DNA from 2 places in the Kitasatospora sp. NPDC088548 genome. Region 1 is predicted to be linked to the other one. Evidence: predicted binding sites of a transcription regulator. Region 1 holds the regulator's gene; the other holds the start of a gene.
The links. Region 1 encodes HspR, which represses chaperone genes until heat shock. Its sites were predicted from a motif close to TTGAGNNNNNNNNNCTCAA; they were not measured.
Positions count from the first base shown of each region.

Region 1 (9,101 bases):
CTGACGTGCAGTAGGTCAGGATCTATTCTGTATCAGCCGTCCTGCCGAGAGTCTGCTGCGTCCTTCTGAAAGGGGTGCTGTCGTGCGCTATGCGCGTCGCCTCGTTGTCTCCGCGGTTCTTTTGGGTTTCGCGTTCTTCCTGGGCGCTTCCACGGATGCGGACAGTGGCTGGCAGAGCACGAACCCCACGACGTCGGCGCTGTCCACCATGGACAGTGGCTGGCAGTAGAAGGACCGCCAATCCTGGTCCGGTCAGTCCGTGGATTCGGAATCGCCTTCTTTTTGGGCGAGCTTCCAGCCCAACTGAAATAGCGTGTCCACGCCGTGGTCCTCGCGCATCTCCGCGATGTGGCGCGCCAGCGTCCGTTCGCTGAGTCCGAGGTTCCTGGCGATGACGCGGTGGCCGATGCCCTGAACCATCAGCCTGACGATCTGACGGCGCAGGCTGGAAAGCACCTGGGGCGGGACTTCCCGGCTTCCCGGGAACGGAATGGCCCGTTCCCAGAGTGCCTCGAAGGTGTGGACCAGATAGCTCACCACCGCGTCGTCCCGGACGAATGCCGCGACGGTCATGTCGTCGCTCGCGGGTATGATCGCGACTTTTCTGTCGATCACGATCATCACGTTGAACGGCTCGTCCAGCGTGCGGACCTGGCTGCCTTCGTGGGTCATCGTCTCGACGTACTCCAGCGTCGGGCTGGAGTACCGCGCGCTCGGCTGGTAGATCGTCCGGATCGTGCCACCGCGCTGGAGCACCCCGAGGTCCCGGTTCATCGCGGTGCGGACCGTCTCCGGCCGCCGCCCGCCGCCGGGCTGAGCGGTCAACAGTTCCTTGGAGCAGCGCTCCACCAGGGCGCCGAGGCGCTGGTTGATGGAGACCTTGCCGCTGATGTACTCGATCCGGCCGCCGGTCTCGACCTGTTTGCCGTGCTCGTTGTAGACGTCCCCGAGGTCCTGCAGCTCGCTGACGAGGTTGGTCGAGCGGGAGAGCAACTGGAGCGCCCGGCGCTGCCAGGTCGCGCTGAGCGTGGTCGACAGCCGGTTGGGGTCGGCGACCACGAGGGATTCCGGGTCGTCCAGATCCGGCACCAGGAGCCCGAGGTCGAGCAGTTCCTGGACCTCCGACTTCGCGGCCTCCTGCTTCGAGGCGGTCAGGCGCCCTTCCGAACGCACGGCGGCCAGGTACAGCGCTCGGGCCGCGTCGGACAGGATCTGCCCCCCGGGTTGGAAGTCGTCCCGGTCGTCGACTGGGTTCACTTTCAGCTCCTTTCCGGCGTCAGACCCCTGGGCCGTGCGCGCACGCCGCCTGAATTCGTACGGATGATATGCAACTCGACGCACAGATCAGGTCGGTGTCCGTTGCGGGGGCCCATCCTGCTCGCTTTGCACTCTCGCAGTAACGCGAGCCGCCGGCCACCCCCCGATCAGGAGGGAAACCGGCGGCGGTGGCCGTTCTGGCCGGTCAGCGCTTGGGACGCCAGACCACCAGGGCGCTCGACTGGGTCGGCGGCTGGTACGGCACGAGATCACGGCGGTAGGACGCGTGGACGGCGGCCTCGCGTTGCTGGAGTGCGCTGGCGGCCCCTTCGAGCGAGTCGGCGAGTTCGGCGATACGGGACTGGAGGGCGGTGACCTGGTTCTCCAGCTCGATGATCCGCTTGATCCCGGCCAGGTTGATGCCCTCGTCCTGGGAGAGCCGCTGGACGTCGCGCAACTGCTGGATGTCCCGGGCGGAGTAGCGCCGGCCGCGGCCCGCGGTGCGGTCGGGGCAGACCAGGCCGAGGCGGTCGTACTGACGCAGGGTCTGCGGGTGCAGGCCGGAGAGCTCGGCGGCGACCGAGATCACGTACACCGGAGTGTCCTCGGTGAGGACGTAGTGCGGGGCCGCGGCGGTACGGCGGGGGCGGGGGCCGCCGCCGGGGAGGCCTTCGCCGATACCGGGGCCGATCGGGCTGTCGGGGGTCATCATCTGGTCGTCACGCTCCCTTCGCCGCCCGGAACAGGGCGGCTCGTGGGTCGTCGGAGGCGGTGGCCTCGCGGTACTGCTCCAGAGCCGTCAGCGCGTCGCCGGTGACGTGCTGCGGCACCACGACCTCCACGGTGACCAGGAGGTCGCCGCGGGTGCCGTCCTTGCGGGTGGCGCCCTTGCCGCGGGCCCGCAGGGTGAGGCCGTTGGCGCTGCCCGGGGGCAGCTTGAGCTTCACCGAGGGACCACCCAGCGTCGGCACCTCGATGGTGCCGCCGAGCGCGGCCTCGGGGAAGGTGACCGGCACCGTCACGGTGAGGTTGTCGGCCTTGCGCCCGAAGACGGGGTGCGAGTCGACGTGGACGGTGACGTAGAGGTCGCCGGGCTGGCCGCCGCGCTCGCCCTGCGCGCCCTTGCCCTTGAGCCGGATGCGCTGGGCGTCCTGGACCCCGGCCGGGATCCGGACCTGCATGGTGCGGGCGGAGCTGGCCCGGCCGCTGCCGTGGCAGTCGGGGCACGGGTCGTCGACGATCATGCCCCGGCCGCGGCAGTCGCGACAGGGCTCGGAGAGGGCGAAGGCGCCCTGACCCCGGCTCACGGTGCCGGCGCCCACGCAGGTCGGGCAGACCCGCGGAGTGGTGCCGGACTTGGCCCCGGTGCCGTTGCAGCCGTGACAGGGGGCCTGACTGGTCATCCGCAGCGGGACGGTCGCGCCGTCCACCGCCTCCTCGAAGGAGAGCGTCACCTCGGTCTCGACGTCGGCGCCGCGCCGCGGCTGGGCCTGCCGGCCGCCGCGGTTGAACAGGCCGCCGAAGACGTCGCCGAGCCCGCCGCTGCCGCCGGGGCCGCCCTGGTTGCCGCTGAACAGGTCGCCGAAGTCGAAGCTGTAGTTGCCGCCGCCGGGGCCGCCGGAGCGGAAGCCGCCGTTGGCGAAGAGGGTGCGAGCCTCGTCGTACTCCTTGCGGCGCTTCTCGTCCGACAGGACGTCATAGGCCTCGGAGATGTCCTTGAACCGGTCCTCGGCCTTGGTGTCACCCTTGTTGGCGTCGGGGTGGAACTCGCGCGCCAGCTTGCGGTACGTCTTCTTGATCTCGGTGGCGGAGGCGTCCTTGGGCACGCCGAGGACCTTGTAGTAGTCCTTCTCCACGTAGTCCTTGCCGCTCATGGCTGCCGCCACCTCCCGAAGTCCATAGTCACTGTGCTGTCAATGGCGGGTCTGTCGTCCGTCGACGGAGCGCCCATCGACAAGGCGCTGCGGAGCCGGCCGCCGTACTGGCCGGCGTACGACTCCGCAGCGCACAGGTTGTCAGCTGTCCGCGCCACCGTCGGCCTTGTCCGACTCCGCGGACTTCGCCGATTCGGCGTCCGGCGCGGGGGTGGTCTGGGTGCCCGGCTGGGGCTCCGCGACCGCCACCATCGCCGGGCGGATGATCCGCTCGCCGATCCGGTAGCCGGGCTGGAGGATCTGGACACAGGTGTCCTCGGTGACGTCCGAGGAGTAACTGTGCATCAGCGCCTCGTGCATGGTCGGGTCGAAGGGCTCGCCCTCCTTGCCGAACTGCTGGAGGCCCAGCTTGGCCACGACCGTCTCCAGCGACTCGGCGACGGACTTGAAGCCGCCCGTCACCTCGCCGTGCTCGCGGCCCCGGCCGATGTCGTCCAGGACCGGGATCAGGGACTCCAGGATGTTGGAGACCGCGATCTCACGGACCGTCAGACGGTCCCGCTCGACCCGCTTGCGGTAGTTCTGGTACTCGGCCTGGAGACGCTGGAGGTCGCCGGTCCGCTCGGCCAGCTCCCGCTTGGCCTTGGCCAGCTCGTCCGCGCCACCGGAGGTGTCCCCGGCCGCGGCGGCCTCCTCGGCCGCCTTGATCACGGCCTCCTCGGCGGCGGAGTCGTCGCCGGGCTCAGCACCCTGCGGCTTCTCCGTCATGCCGCACCGCCCTTGGGCTTCTCGTCGTCCACGATCTCGGCGTCGACGACGTCGTCGTCCTTGGCGCCGGCGGCGTCACCGGCCGGGCCGGAGGAGGCGGCGTCGGCGTTGGCGTACAGCGCCTGGCCGAGCTTCTGGGCGGTGGTGGAGACCTTCTCGGAGGCCTCGCGGATGGCCGCGATGTCCTCGCCCTTCAGGGCCTCCTTGAGCTCGCCGATGGCGGTCTCGACCTCGGTCTTGACGTCGGCCGGGAGCTTGTCGGTGTTGTCCGCGATGAACTTCTCGGTCGAGTAGACGAGCTGCTCGGCCTGGTTGCGGGTCTCGACCGACTCGCGGCGCTTGTGGTCCTCCTCCGCGTACTGCTCGGCCTCGCGCATCATGCGCTCGATGTCGTCCTTCGGCAGCGCGGAGCCACCGGTGACGGTCATCTTCTGCTCCTTGCCGGTGCCGAGGTCCTTCGCGCCGACGTGCATGATGCCGTTGGCGTCGATGTCGAAGGTGACCTCGATCTGGGGCAGGCCGCGGGGGGCCGGCGGCAGACCGGTCAGCTCGAACATGCCGAGCTTCTTGTTGTACGCGGCGATCTCGCGCTCGCCCTGGTAGACCTGGATCTGCACGGACGGCTGGTTGTCCTCGGCCGTGGTGAAGATCTCCGAGCGCTTGGTCGGGATCGTGGTGTTGCGCTCGATCAGCTTGGTCATGATGCCGCCCTTGGTCTCGATGCCGAGGGACAGCGGGGTGACGTCGAGCAGCAGGACGTCCTTGACCTCGCCCTTCAGGACACCGGCCTGGAGCGCGGCGCCGATGGCGACGACCTCGTCCGGGTTGACGCCCTTGTTGGCGTCCTTGCCGCCGGTCAGCTCGCGGACGAGCTCGGCGACGGCCGGCATCCGGGTGGAGCCGCCGACCAGGACCACGTGGTCGATCTCGGACAGCGCGATGCCGGCGTCCTTGATCACGTTGTGGAACGGGACCTTGCAGCGCTCCAGCAGGTCGGAGGTGAGCTGCTGGAACTGGGCGCGGGTGAGCTTCTCGTCCAGGTGCAGCGGGCCCTCGGCGGAGGCCGTGATGTAGGGCAGGTTGATCGAGGTCTCGGAGGACGAGGACAGCTCGATCTTGGCCTTCTCGGCGGCCTCGCGCAGACGCTGGAGGGCCATCTTGTCCTTGGACAGGTCGACACCGTGGCCGGCCTGGAAGACCTTCACCAGGTGGTCGACGACCTTCTGGTCCCAGTCGTCACCACCGAGGTGGTTGTCACCGTTGGTGGCCTTCACCTCGACGACCCCGTCGCCGATCTCCAGCAGGGAGACGTCGAAGGTGCCACCGCCGAGGTCGAAGACCAGAATGGTCTGGTCGTCCTTGTCCAGGCCGTAGGCCAGGGCGGCCGCGGTCGGCTCGTTGACGATGCGCAGGACGTTGAGGCCCGCGATCTCACCGGCCTCCTTGGTGGCCTGGCGCTCCGAGTCGGAGAAGTACGCCGGGACGGTGATGACCGCGTCGGTGACGGTCTCGCCCAGGTACGCCTCGGCGTCGCGCTTCAGCTTCTGCAGCACGAAGGCGCTGATCTGCTGCGGGTTGAAGTCCTTGCCGTCCAGGTTGATCTTCCACCCGGTGCCCATGTGGCGCTTGACCGAGCGGATGGTGCGGTCGACGTTGGTGACCGCCTGGCGCTTGGCCACCTCGCCGACCAGAACCTCGCCGTTCTTTGCGAAGGCGACGACGGACGGCGTGGTCCGAGCGCCCTCGGCGTTCGTGATGACGGTGGGCTCGCCACCCTCCAGAACGCTGACGACCGAGTTCGTCGTGCCGAGGTCGATGCCGACCGCGCGTGCCATCGTAAATACCTCCACGGAAGAGTTGAGCTTTACAGGCTCAAGGATGCACGACCCGAGGGGTAGCGTCAACAGCCATGAGTCCAGTTCACTCAACTTTGCTGAGTGGCATCCCGCGTTGAACGGGTTTCGCGTCCCGTGCGCGCCGGGTGCGGACTTACGTGACTGCCGCCATACCTTGAGCGTCTTCTGGGGAAGTGTTGACGAGCGGTAATGTCCGGGCCGTCGGCATGGGAAGTTACCGACCAGTACACTCGCTCGTCAGGACCGCACTAGGAAAGCCGCAGGAGACGGAGAGCCGATGCAGCTTGCAGCGATCGTCATCTCGCTGGTCACCACTGTGATCGGCACCGCGCTCGCCGCCCGGGCGGCCGCGCACATCTACCGGGTGGTGATGACCGGCCAGCCGGACGCCACCCGGACCGGACAGCCCGTACAGAGGACGAAGACGGTCGCCGTCGAGTTCCTCGGCCACACCCGGATGAACCGCTGGGGCGTCGTCGGCGTCGCCCACTGGTTCGTCGCGGTCGGCTTCTTCAGCCTGGTGCTGACCCTGGTCAACGCCTTCGGACAGCTCTTCGACGCCGAGTGGGTGCTGCCGGTCATCGGCCACTGGCTGCCGTTCGAGGTCTTCACCGAACTGATCGGCACCCTCACCACGCTGGGTATCGCGACCCTGATCGTGATCCGGCTGCTCAGCCTGCCGGGCCGGGCGGGCCGCAAGTCCCGCTTCGCCGGATCGATCGCCTGGCAGGCCTTCTACGTCGAGTACACGATCCTCGGCATCGGCCTCTGCATCATGATCCTGCGCGGCCTGGAGGGCGCCCTGGCGGGCGTCGACTCCTACGACCCGGCGTACCTCGTCTCGTACCCGCTGACCGCCGCCTTCAACGGCCTGGCGCACGGCACCCTGGTCAACCTGGTCTACCTCTTCGCGATGCTGAAGATCTGCATCTCCTTCGCCTGGGCGATCACCATCGGCATCAACCCCTCGATGGGCGTGGCCTGGCACCGCTTCCTGGCGTTCTTCAACATCTTCTTCAAGCGCGAGGAGGACGGTGACGTCGCGCTCGGCGCGCTGCGTCCGATGACCAGCGGCGGCGTCCCGATCGACTTCGAGGACCCGGCCGACGACGCCGTCTTCGGCGTCTCCCAGGTCGAGCACTTCTCCTGGAAGGGCATCCTCGACTTCTCCACCTGCACCGAGTGCGGCCGCTGCCAGTCGCAGTGCCCGGCCTGGAACACCGGCAAGCCGCTCTCGCCCAAGCTGCTGATCATGAGCCTGCGGGAGCACGCCTTCGCCAAGGCGCCCTACCTGCTGGCCGGCGGCGGCAAGGACACCGAGGGCAATGAGACCGGCACCGCCGAGCAACTGGCCGGCGTCCCGGCCGCCGCCCTGGCCGAGGCCGAGCGCCCGCTGATCGGCACCGCCGAGGAGAACGGCGTCATCGACCCGGACGTCCTCTGGTCCTGCACCACCTGCGGCGCCTGCGTCGAGCAGTGTCCGGTGGACATCGAGCACGTCGACCACATCGTCGACATGCGCCGCTACCAGGTGATGATCGAGTCCTCGTTCCCGACCGAGGCCGGGACGATGCTCAAGAACCTGGAGAACAAGGGCAACCCGTGGGGCATGGCCACCAAGGCCCGCCTGGACTGGGTCAAGGAGCTCAAGAAGGAGACCGGCATCGAGGTGCCGGTGATCGGCGAGGACATCGACCCCGCCGAGGTCGAGTACCTCTACTGGGTCGGCTGCGCCGGGGCCCTGGAGGACCGCGCCAAGAAGACCACCAAGGCCTTCGCCGAACTGCTGCACACCGCGGGCGTGCGGTTCGCGATCCTCGGCAAGGAGGAGTCCTGCACCGGCGACTCCGCCCGCCGGCTGGGCAACGAGTTCCTGTTCCAGATGCTCGGCGCGCAGAACGTCGAGACCCTCAACGCCGCGCTGGAGGACGCTCCGAAGAAGCGGATCGTCGCCACCTGCCCGCACTGCTTCAACACCATCGCCAACGAATACCCTCAGCTGGGCGGCCACTTCGAGGTCATCCACCACACCCAGCTGCTGCAGCACCTGATCGACGAGGGCAAGCTCGTCCCGGTGAACCCGGTCGAGGGCCTGATCACCTACCACGACCCCTGCTACCTGGGCCGCCACAACAAGGTCTACAGCCCGCCGCGCGAGATCATGGACAAGGTCCCCGGTCTGCGCCAGCAGGAGATGCACCGTCACAAGGAACGCGGTTTCTGCTGCGGTGCCGGTGGCGCGCGGATGTGGATGGAGGAGCGCATCGGCAAGCGGATCAACACCGAGCGCGTGGACGAGGCGCTGTCGCTCGACCCGGACATCGTCTCCACCGCCTGCCCGTTCTGCCTGGTGATGCTCTCCGACTCGGTCAACGGGAAGAAGAACGAGGGCGCGGCGAAGGAGCACCTGAAGGTCGTGGACGTCGCCCAGCTGCTGCTCGACTCGGTGAAGGCCGCGCCGTCGGCCGAGAACGGGGCCCAGCCGGTCGACGCCTGACAGCCGGCGGGCGGGGCGCCCGTCGGCCGCCGGACACCTGACGGACCCCTGTTCGACAGTTCTGCTACAACCGCCCGGCCCGGCAGGTGCCGCAACGCACCCGCCGGGCCGGGTTTTTCGGGCGCGGGCGGCGCGGGATCCACGGGGCCCGAGCGCCAACCACCCGACCGCCGGACGGGCCCCGTGTCGGAAGCAAATACAGTAGGCGCCAGACCGGTCCCGCGCCGGTCGACCCGTTCCGGCCCTCCGGAGGGGTCCAGACCACCGACGGAGGTATCGGCCCGCCGGGCCGGGCCGAAGAGACCACAAGGGGAACAGCGCAGACCATGACCGAGGCGATCATGCTGGTCGGTGGTAAGGGCACGCGACTGCGTCCGCTGACCACCCACACCCCCAAGCCCATGCTGCCCGTGGCAGGCGTCCCGTTCATCGCGCACCAGCTGGCCCGCGCGGCCGCCGCCGGCGTCACCCGGGTGGTGCTCGCGACGTCCTACCTGGCCGAGGTCTTCGAGGACCACTTCCAGGACGGCACCCCGTACGGAATCGAGCTGGTCTACCTGACCGAGCGCGAGCCCCTCGGCACCGGCGGCGCCATCCGCAACGCCGCCTCCGGACTCACCTGCGGCCCCGACGACCCGGTCCTGGTCTTCAACGGCGACATCCTCTCCGGCGTCGACATCGCCGCCCTGCGCGACGGCCACCTGGCCGCCGGGGCCGATGTCACCCTGCACCTCACCAGGGTCGAGGACCCCCGCGCCTTCGGGCTCGTCCCGACCGACGGGAACGGGCGGGTGCTGGAGTTCCTGGAGAAGCCGGAGACGCCCGAGCAGATCGTCACCGACCAGATCA
Region 1 is NZ_JBIVMI010000031.1:47,242-56,342, forward strand. It holds gene ACIP82_RS31260 (hypothetical protein) at 253-1,257, opposite strand; gene ACIP82_RS31265 (heat shock protein transcriptional repressor HspR) at 1,463-1,969, opposite strand; gene dnaJ (molecular chaperone DnaJ) at 1,977-3,131, opposite strand; gene grpE (nucleotide exchange factor GrpE) at 3,273-3,899, opposite strand; gene dnaK (molecular chaperone DnaK) at 3,896-5,734, opposite strand; gene ACIP82_RS31285 ((Fe-S)-binding protein) at 6,033-8,252, shown strand; partial or broken gene ACIP82_RS31290 (sugar phosphate nucleotidyltransferase) at 8,579-9,101, shown strand, end outside.

Region 2 (9,101 bases), on a different contig from region 1:
GGAGAGGAACTCCTCCGTGGCACTCGCCGCGGCCTTCAGACGCAGCATCGACTTCGGGGTGAAGACGACCAGCGGCTTGTGGTGCGGGTTGTGCGCCTGCCAGCGCAGCAGGTGGAAGTAGTTCGACGGCAGGGTCGGCATGGCGACCGTCATGTTGTTCTGCGCGCACAGCTGCAGGAAGCGCTCCGGGCGGGCGGACGAGTGGTCCGGGCCCTGGCCCTCGTAGCCGTGCGGCAGCAGCAGGGTGACGCCGGAGTGCTGGCCCCACTTCTGCTCGGCGGAGGCGATGTACTCGTCCACCACGGTCTGCGCGCCGTTGACGAAGTCGCCGAACTGCGCCTCCCACATGACCAGCGCGTTCGGGCGGGTCAGCGAGTAGCCGTACTCGAAGCCCATCGCCGCGTACTCGGACAGCAGGCTGTCGTACACGGTGTAGCGGGCCTGGTCCTCGGTCAGGTACAGCAGCGGGGTGTAGTCCTCGCCGCTGACCCGGTCGATCAGCACCGCGTGGCGCTGGCCGAAGGTGCCGCGGCGGCTGTCCTGGCCGGCCAGGCGGACCGGGTGGCCCTCCATCAGCAGCGAGCCGATGGCGAGGGTCTCGCCCATCGCCCAGTCGATGGTGTTGTCCTCGACCGAGCCGGCGCGGCGCTGCAGCTGCGGCAGCAGTCGCGGGTGGACGGTCAGCCAGTCCGGCAGGTTGACCTGCGAGGCGGCGATCCGCTTGACCATCTCCTGGGAGATGCCGGTCTGGATGCTGACCGGGAAGTCGGCCTGCGGCGTGCCGACGGCGGCCGGGGCCGGCGTCTGGGCGGCGTCGCGGACCTCGGCGAAGACCTTCTCCAGCTGGCCCTGGAAGTCCTGGAGCGCCTGCTCCGCCTCTTCCATGGTGATGTCGCCGCGACCGATCAGGCCCTCGGTGTACAGCTTGCGCACCGAGCGCTTCTTGTCGATCAGGTCGTACATCAGCGGCTGGGTGAACGACGGGTTGTCGGCCTCGTTGTGACCGCGGCGGCGGTAGCAGATGAGGTCGATCACGACGTCCTTGTGGAACGCCTGACGGAACTCGAAGGCGAGCCGCGCGACGCGGACCACGGCCTCCGGGTCGTCGCCGTTCACGTGGAAGATCGGGGCCTCGATCATCCGGGCCACGTCGGTGCAGTACATCGAGGAGCGCGAGGAGGCCGGGGCGGCGGTGAAGCCGACCTGGTTGTTCACCACGATGTGCACGGTGCCGCCGGTGCGGTAGCCGCGCAGCTGCGACATGTTCAGGGTCTCCGCGACGACGCCCTGGCCGGCGAAGGCCGCGTCGCCGTGGATCTGGATCGGCAGCACCGGGAAGGTGGTGCCGCCCTGGTCCAGGATGTCCTGCTTGGCGCGGGCGATGCCCTCGACGACCGGGTCCACGGCCTCCAGGTGGGAGGGGTTCGCGGCGAGCGAGACCTTGATGGTCTCGCCGTCCAGGCCGGTGAAGGTGCCCTCGGAGCCGAGGTGGTACTTCACGTCGCCGGAGCCGTGCATCGATTTCGGGTCGAGGTTGCCCTCGAACTCGCCGAAGATCTTGCCGTACGGCTTGCCGACGATGTTGGCCAGCACGTTCAGACGGCCGCGGTGGGCCATGCCGATCACGGTCTCGTCGAGGCGGTGCTCGGCGGCCGCGTCGATCGTGGCGTCCAGCAGCGGGATGAGCGACTCGCCGCCCTCCAGCGAGAAGCGCTTCTGCCCGACGTACTTGGTCTGCAGGAAGGTCTCGAAGGCCTCGGCCGAGTTCAGCCGGCGCAGGATGCGCAGCTGCTCCTCGCGCTCCGGCTTGGTGTACGGCTTCTCCAGGCGCTCCTGCAGCCACTTGCGCTGCGCCGGGTCCTGGATGTGCATGTACTCGATACCGACGGTGCGGCAGTACGTGTTGCGCAGCAGGCCGAGGATGTCGCGGAGCTTCATCATCCGCTGGCCGCCGAAGCCGCCGACCGCGAACTCGCGCTCCAGGTCCCACAGGGTGAGGCCGTGGGTGGTGACGTCCAGGTCGGGGTGCTTGCGCTGCTTGTACTCCAGCGGGTCGGTGTCGGCCATCAGGTGGCCGCGGACCCGGTAGGAGTGGATCAGCTCCATGACGCGCGCGGTCTTGTTGACCTCGTCGTCGTGGGTGGTGGCGACGTCGGTGGCCCAGCGGACCGGCTCGTACGGGATCCGCAGCGACTCGAAGATCTCGTCGTAGAAGCCGTTCTCGCCGAGCAGCAGCCGGTGGATCTCGCGCAGGAACTCGCCGGACGCCGCGCCCTGGATGACGCGGTGGTCGTAGGTCGAGGTCAGCGTCATGATCTTGGAGACGCCGAGGCGGGACAGGGTCTCCGGGGCGGAGCCCTGGAACTCGGCCGGGTACTCCATGGCGCCGACGCCGACGATGGTGCCCTGGTTCTGCATCAGGCGCGGCACGGAGTGCACGGTGCCGATGCCGCCGGGGTTGGTCAGCGAGACCGTGACGCCGGTGAAGTCGTCCATGGTCAGCTTGTTGGCGCGGGCCCGGCGGACGATGTCCTCGTAGGCCTGCCAGAAGCCGAAGAAGTCGAGGGTCTCGGCCTTCTTGATGGCCGCGACGACGAGCTGGCGGTCGCCGTTGGGCTTGACCAGGTCGATGGCCAGGCCCAGGTTCACGTGCTCGGGCTTGACCAGGAAGGCCTTGCCGTTCTCCACCTTGTAGCTGTGGTTCATGCCCGGCGAGGCCTTGACGGCCTGGACCAGGGCGTAACCGATCAGGTGGGTGAAGGAGACCTTGCCGCCGCGGGCGCGCTGCAGGTGGTTGTTGATGACAATGCGGTTGTCGATCAGCAGCTTGGCGGGCACCGCGCGGACGGACGTCGCGGTCGGCACCTCCAGCGAGGCGTCCATGTTGGTGGCGACGGCCTTGGCCGGGCCGCGCAGCTGGACGAGCTCGGGGCCCGCCGTGGCGGCCGGCGCGGCCGGAGCCGGGGCGGCGACCTTGGGGGCCGGCGGCGCGGCGGGGGCTGCGGCGAGCGGCGCGGGAGCCGGAGCCGGGGCCGCCGGGGCGGTCGCGGGTGCGGCCGGCGCGGCGGGAGCGGCAGCGGCGGGCGCGGGGGCGGCAACGGGAGTCGGCGTGGTGCCGACCGGGGTCGCGGCCTGGGTCACTGGGGTCACCTCGGTACCGGGCTTGTAGTCGGCGAAAAAGTCCCACCAGGCTCGGTCGACCGAGTTCGGGTCCTGGAGGTACTGCTGGTAGATCTCATCGACGAGCCACTCATTGGGGCCGAAGCCAGTGGAACTTGCCGAGCTATTGGGGGTTTCAGGGGACTGTGGCGACACGGCGGCAACCGCCCTCTTCCGCTTCCTTTTGGGATGTTTGGACAGCGGGGATTAAGGCTACGCCCCTGACCAGTGATCGCGCAGTCCCCGGGGCTCAGGCGTCGCCCAGATCACAGTGCTGACCTGCAGTTTGGCTGAAAATGTGCGTTAGAAAGCCGCATCGGAGGGGAAGCGATCACGGTCGATCAGTGCACATATCTGGACGAAACCGGACAAAGCATCCCGGAAGCACTGAATGATCTTCGTGTACGTCTGTGTCCGTCCTGTGACATGACGGCGAAGTCCGTCCGACGCGAATGCGACGAGGCTCACCGCGGACCGGGCAGCCGGACCTCGATCCGGCAGCCGCGGGCGGCCTCGGCCACCTCGATCCGGCCGCCGTGCAGATCCACCGCCCAGCGGGCGATGGCCAGCCCCAGACCGGTGCCGCCGTCGGCGCCGGGCCCCTGGGCGGTGGCGGTGCCGCTGCGGCTGAACCGCTCGAACACCCGGGTCCGGTCGGCCGGCGGGATGCCCGGGCCCTCGTCCTCGACCTCCAGCAGCAGGGCGCCCGGCTCGGCGCCGGGCCGGGCCCGGACCGTCACGGTGCCGCCGGGCGGGGAGTGCTTGCAGGCGTTGTCGACCAGGTTGGCGACCACCTGGTGGAGCCGCTCCGGGTCGGCGACGCCGGTCAGGCCTGCCGGGCTGACCTCCAGCGCGAGCCGGACGTCCCCGCGCCGGGAGAACGCCCCGCCCGCCGTCGCGCCGTCCACGGTGACCCCGCGCAGTACGCCGTCCAGGAACTCGCGCACCTCGAAGGAGCGCGCGTCCAGGTCGACCACCCCGTCGTCGATCTTGGAGAGGTCGAGCAGATGGGTGACCAGCCGGCCGAGCCGCTCGGTCTGCTCCAGCGCGGCACCCAGGGTCGCCGGGTTCGGCTGGACGACGCCGTCGACGACGTTCTCCAGCACGGCGCGCAGCGCGGCGATGGGCGTGCGCAGCTCGTGCGAGACGTTGGCGACCAGTTCGCGGCGGTGGCGGTCGGCGGCCTCCAGGTCGGCCGCCATCAGGTTGAAGGCGGCCGCCAGCTCGCCGATCTCGTCGCGCGAGTTCACCTCGACCCGGCGGCTGTAGTCGCCGGAGGCCATCGCGCGGGCGGCGGCCGTCATGTCGCGCAGCGGGGCGGTCAGCCCGTGCGCGAGGAACTGCATGAAGAGCAGCGAGGCGATCATGGAGAAGACCATGATGATCCGGATCTGGGTCTCGGACCGGATGGCCACCACCACCATGCCGGTGGCGAGGAAGACCGAGACGATCACCAGCAGGGCGAGTTTGCCCTTGATGGAGCGGACCGGGTCGAGCGGCCGGATGTCGGCCCAGACCCGGCGGGCGGCGCGGGCGGCCAGGGTGGGCTGCCGCATGCCGGCGGTGTCCCCGTCGCGTTGCTGTGGAAAGGTCATTGGTCCCCTGTGCTTCCCCCGTGTGTGCTCCCCCCGCGCGGTTCGCGCGGCGGTCCGGGATGCGGGCCCCCCGGAGGCCCGGTGCCCGGTGACCCTAGGGGTGCGGGGCCTCCAGGGCGTATCCGACGCCGTGGACGGTGCGGATCCAGCTGGCGCCGATCTTCCGGCGCAGCGCCTTGACGTGGCTGTCGACGGTGCGGGTGCCGGAGGCGTCCGTCCAGTCCCAGACCTCGGCCAGCAGCTGCTCGCGGGTGAGCACCGCGCGCGGCTGGGCGGCCAGGCAGGCGAGCAGGTCGAACTCGGTCGGCGTCAGGTGGACGTCGCCCGAGGCCAGCCGGACCCGGCGCTGCACATGGTCGATCTCCAGCTCGCCGAAGCGCAGGCTGCCGAGCGCCGGCGTCCTGGCCGCCTGCTGGGCGCGCTCGACGCGACGCAGCAGCACGTTGACCCGGGCCGCCAGCTCGCGCATGGAGAACGGCTTGGTCATGTAGTCGTCCGCGCCGACGCCGAGGCCGACCAGCAGGTCCGTCTCGTCGTCCCGCGCGGTCAGCATCAGCACCGGGACCGGGCGCTGGGCCTGGATCCGGCGGCACACCTCCAGGCCGTCGAAGCCGGGCAGCATGATGTCGAGCACCACCAGGTCCGGCTGCCAGGTGTGGAAGCCGTCGACGGCGCCCGGGCCGTCGTGGGCGACGGCGACCTTGAAGCCCTCCGCGCCCAGGCGGGCCGCGATCGACTCGGCGATCGTCGGTTCGTCCTCCACCACCAGCACTCTGCGCTGGCTGCTCACCGTGCCGCCGCTGTTGGTGTTGTCCTGCTGAATTTCTGTCACGGTCACGCCACCGCCCCCAGGGCTGCGGGCCGGCCACCGATGGGGATGGCGGGGCTCCGCTCGTAGTCTTGTTCCGTCGTGGACTGTGCCGGGTCCGCCGTCCCGTCGCGCGCGGGGACCGGAGGGCGGGTGTCGACCGCCCACCTGTCCCGCACACTTCGCAGCGTACGGACAGCGGGTGCCTCCCGGCAGGTGGACCGGACGTTTCCGGCCCGTGGGCCGGCCGTCGGGGCCGTCCGCGGACCCACTCGCAAGTGGGCACGGGCCGATACCTTACCCGGCGATTTTTCACTCCGTAACGGTACGTATGCACCCGGGTTGACGTTGAGACGCCGGTCAGGACCCGTGCCGGCGCGTGAACGGAGAGAAGGTCTGGACCAATCCCGGGTGACGGGCGACCCCGGGCCCGGTGATCCTCACGGGGTTTTCCCAGCGGGCTCCCAGAACCTCGACGTACCGTGGTCACGAGATTGCCGAGGGTGGGATTTCCGGCGCGCGCCGGTACGTTGGCACCGGGTGTGAACCGGTGTCTGCGGATCTGAGCGGAGGCGGCATGGCGGAGTGGCGGCAGGGTGCGGTACCGGCCCGCTCCCGCCCGGCGCCGCCCGCCGGGCCGCCGTACGGCCTGCTGCGGCACGGCCTGCGGGCCGGGGTGGCCGAGTGGGTGCTGACCCGGGTGCCGACGCCGCGGCGCAACCCTTTCGCGCTCGGCTACCTGGCCGCGGTCGGGGCCACCACCACCTTCGCCAGGCTCGCCGATCCGGAGCTGGTGCTGCGCCTCCAGGAGGCGTCCAGTTCGGACGGGCACAACCTGTTGCACCACCCCGTGCGCGCGCTGCTCTTCAGTGGCTTCTGGGTGGCGGGGCCGATCTGGATGCCCTACCTGTGGGCGTTCGCCTTCACCGTCGCGCCGCTGGAGCGCCGGGTCGGGGCGGCCCGGGCGGCGGCGGTGTTCGCGATCGGGCACATCACCGCCACGGTGCTCTCCCAGGCGGTGGTGATCACCGCCGTGGCGACCGGCCGGATGGAGTCCGAGGCGATGAACTACCTGGACATCGGCGTCAGCTACGGCGTGCTGGCCAGCCTCGGCGCGCTGGCCGGGCTGCTGCCGCCGCGCGGGCGGCTGCTGGCGCTGGGCGGCGTCGGAGCGATGATCGCCGACCAGATCCTCACCGACCGGGACCTGGTCACCGGGATCGGCCACCCGGTCGCGGTGCTCGCCGGGGTGGTGCTCTGGCGCTGGCTCCGGCGGGACGGGGGCGGCAGGCTGCGGCCGCGCCGGCTGCGTACGCCGGCCGCCTCCGCGGCCTCCGCCTCCGGGCCCGGCGGGGCCGCGGTGCTGGACCGCGGGTAGCCCCGCGCGGGGCCTGGGCCAGGCGTTTTTGACAGCCCGGGCCGCGGCCTTCCCTGTTCGCTCACGGCGAACAAGGCCTCGGGAACATCCGGTGCCCGCGAAACCTTAGTCAGGTCAACTCAAGTTCGCTGACTGGGGAGAGATCATGGCATCGACGTCCACACCGCTCACCCTGCCCGTGCTGCCGCTCGACGACGAGGTCGTGCTCCCGGGCATGGTCGTCCCGCTGGAGCTCAAGGACACCGAGGTGCGCGCCGCCGTCGAGGCCGCCCGGGCGGCGGCCACCGGCACCGGCAAGCCCCAGGTCCTGCTGGTCCCGCGGGTGGACGGCTCGTACGCGGCGGTCGGCACCCTCGCCACCGTCGAGCAGGTCGGCCGGCTGGCCGACGGGGATCCGGCGGCGCTGGTCCGCGCCGTCCGCCGGGCCCGGATCGGCGTCGGCACCACCGGTCCCGGCGCCGCCCTCTGGGTGGAGACCACGCCGTTCCGGGAGTCCTCGGCCGGCACCCCGGTGGCCGGGCGCGCCGCCGAGCTGGTCAAGGAGTACAAGACGCTCTCCACCCAGTGGCTGCGCAAGCGCGGCGCCTGGCAGATCGTCGACCGGGTCGCCCAGATCGAGGGCGTCGGCGAGCTGGCGGACAACATCGGCTACGCCCCCTTCGCCACCGCCGAGCAGAAGCTCAAGGTGCTGCTGGAGGCGGACCAGGTGGCCCGGCTGGAGTACGCGCTCGGCCTGCTGCGCGACCACCTCGCCGAGGAGGAGGTCAACGACACCATCCGCAAGGACGTCGAGGAGGGCGTCGCCAAGCAGCAGAAGGAGTTCCTGCTCCGCCGGCAGCTGGAGGCGGTCCGCAAGGAGCTGGCCGAGCTGAACGGCGACCCGGCGGACGAGGAGGGCGACTACCGCGCCCGGGTCGAGGCCGCGGACCTGCCCGGGAAGGTCCGCGAGGCGGCCCTCAAGGAGGTCGACAAGCTGGAGCGCTCCTCCGACCAGTCGCCCGAGGGCTCCTGGATCCGCACCTGGCTGGACACCGTCCTGGAGCTGCCCTGGAACGAGCGCACCGAGGACGCCTACGACATCGCCGGCGCCCGTGCGGTGCTGGACGCCGACCACTCCGGCCTGGCCGACGTCAAGGACCGCATCGTCGAGTACCTGGCGGTGCGCAAGCGCCGGGCCGACCAGCGGACCGGGCCGGCCGCGAGCCCCCAGGAGCAGCCGGGTGGCGGCGCGCGCCGGGCGGGCGGGGGCGCGGTGCTGGCGCTGGTCGGCCCGCCCGGCGTCGGCAAGACCTCGCTCGGCGAGTCGGTGGCCCGCGCCATGGGCCGGAGGTTCGTCCGGGTCGCGCTCGGCGGTGTCCGGGACGAGGCGGAGATCCGCGGTCACCGGCGCACCTACGTCGGCGCGCTGCCCGGCCGTCTGGTGCGCGCCATCAAGGAGGCCGGCTCGATGAACCCGGTCGTCCTGCTGGACGAGATCGACAAGGTCGGCTCCGACTTCCGGGGCGACCCGGCGGCCGCCCTCCTGGAGGTGCTCGACCCGGCGCAGAACCACACCTTCCGCGACCACTACCTGGAGGTCGAGCTGGACCTCTCGGACGTGGTCTTCCTCGCCACCGCCAATGTGCTGGAGGCCATCCCCGGGCCGCTGCTCGACCGGATGGAGCTGGTCCGCCTGGACGGCTACACCGAGGACGAGAAGGTCGTCATCGCCCGGGACCACCTGCTCCCGCGCCAGCTGGAGCAGGCCGGGCTGAAGGACGGCGAGGTCACCGTCGACGAGGAGGCGCTGCGCCGGCTGGCCGGCGAGTACACCCGCGAGGCCGGCGTCCGGAACCTGGAACGCTCGATCGCCCGGGTGCTGCGCAGGATCGCCACACAGAGCGAGCTGGGCGAGCGGGAGCTGCCCGCCACGATCGGCGCGGGCGACCTGCGCGCCCTGATCGGCCGCCCGCACCACGTGCCCGAGGCGGCCCAGGAGCCGGCCGAGCGGCGCACCGCCGTCCCCGGCGTGGCCACCGGCCTCGCGGTCACCGGCGCCGGCGGCGACGTCCTCTTCATCGAGGCGTCGCTCGCCGACGCCGAGACCGGCGGCACCGGGCTCACCCTGACCGGGCAGCTGGGCGACGTGATGAAGGAGTCCGCGCACATCGCGCTCTCCTAC
Region 2 is NZ_JBIVMI010000016.1:174,236-183,336, forward strand. It holds gene ACIP82_RS21625 (multifunctional oxoglutarate decarboxylase/oxoglutarate dehydrogenase thiamine pyrophosphate-binding subunit/dihydrolipoyllysine-residue succinyltransferase subunit) at 1-3,315, opposite strand, end outside; gene ACIP82_RS21630 (ATP-binding protein) at 3,624-4,715, opposite strand; gene ACIP82_RS21635 (response regulator transcription factor) at 4,849-5,586, opposite strand; gene ACIP82_RS21640 (rhomboid-like protein) at 6,140-6,940, shown strand; gene lon (endopeptidase La) at 7,086-9,101, shown strand, end outside.
Region 2: a site for HspR is predicted at 7,045-7,063, ahead of lon (endopeptidase La). Genes of this name have one in related genera too.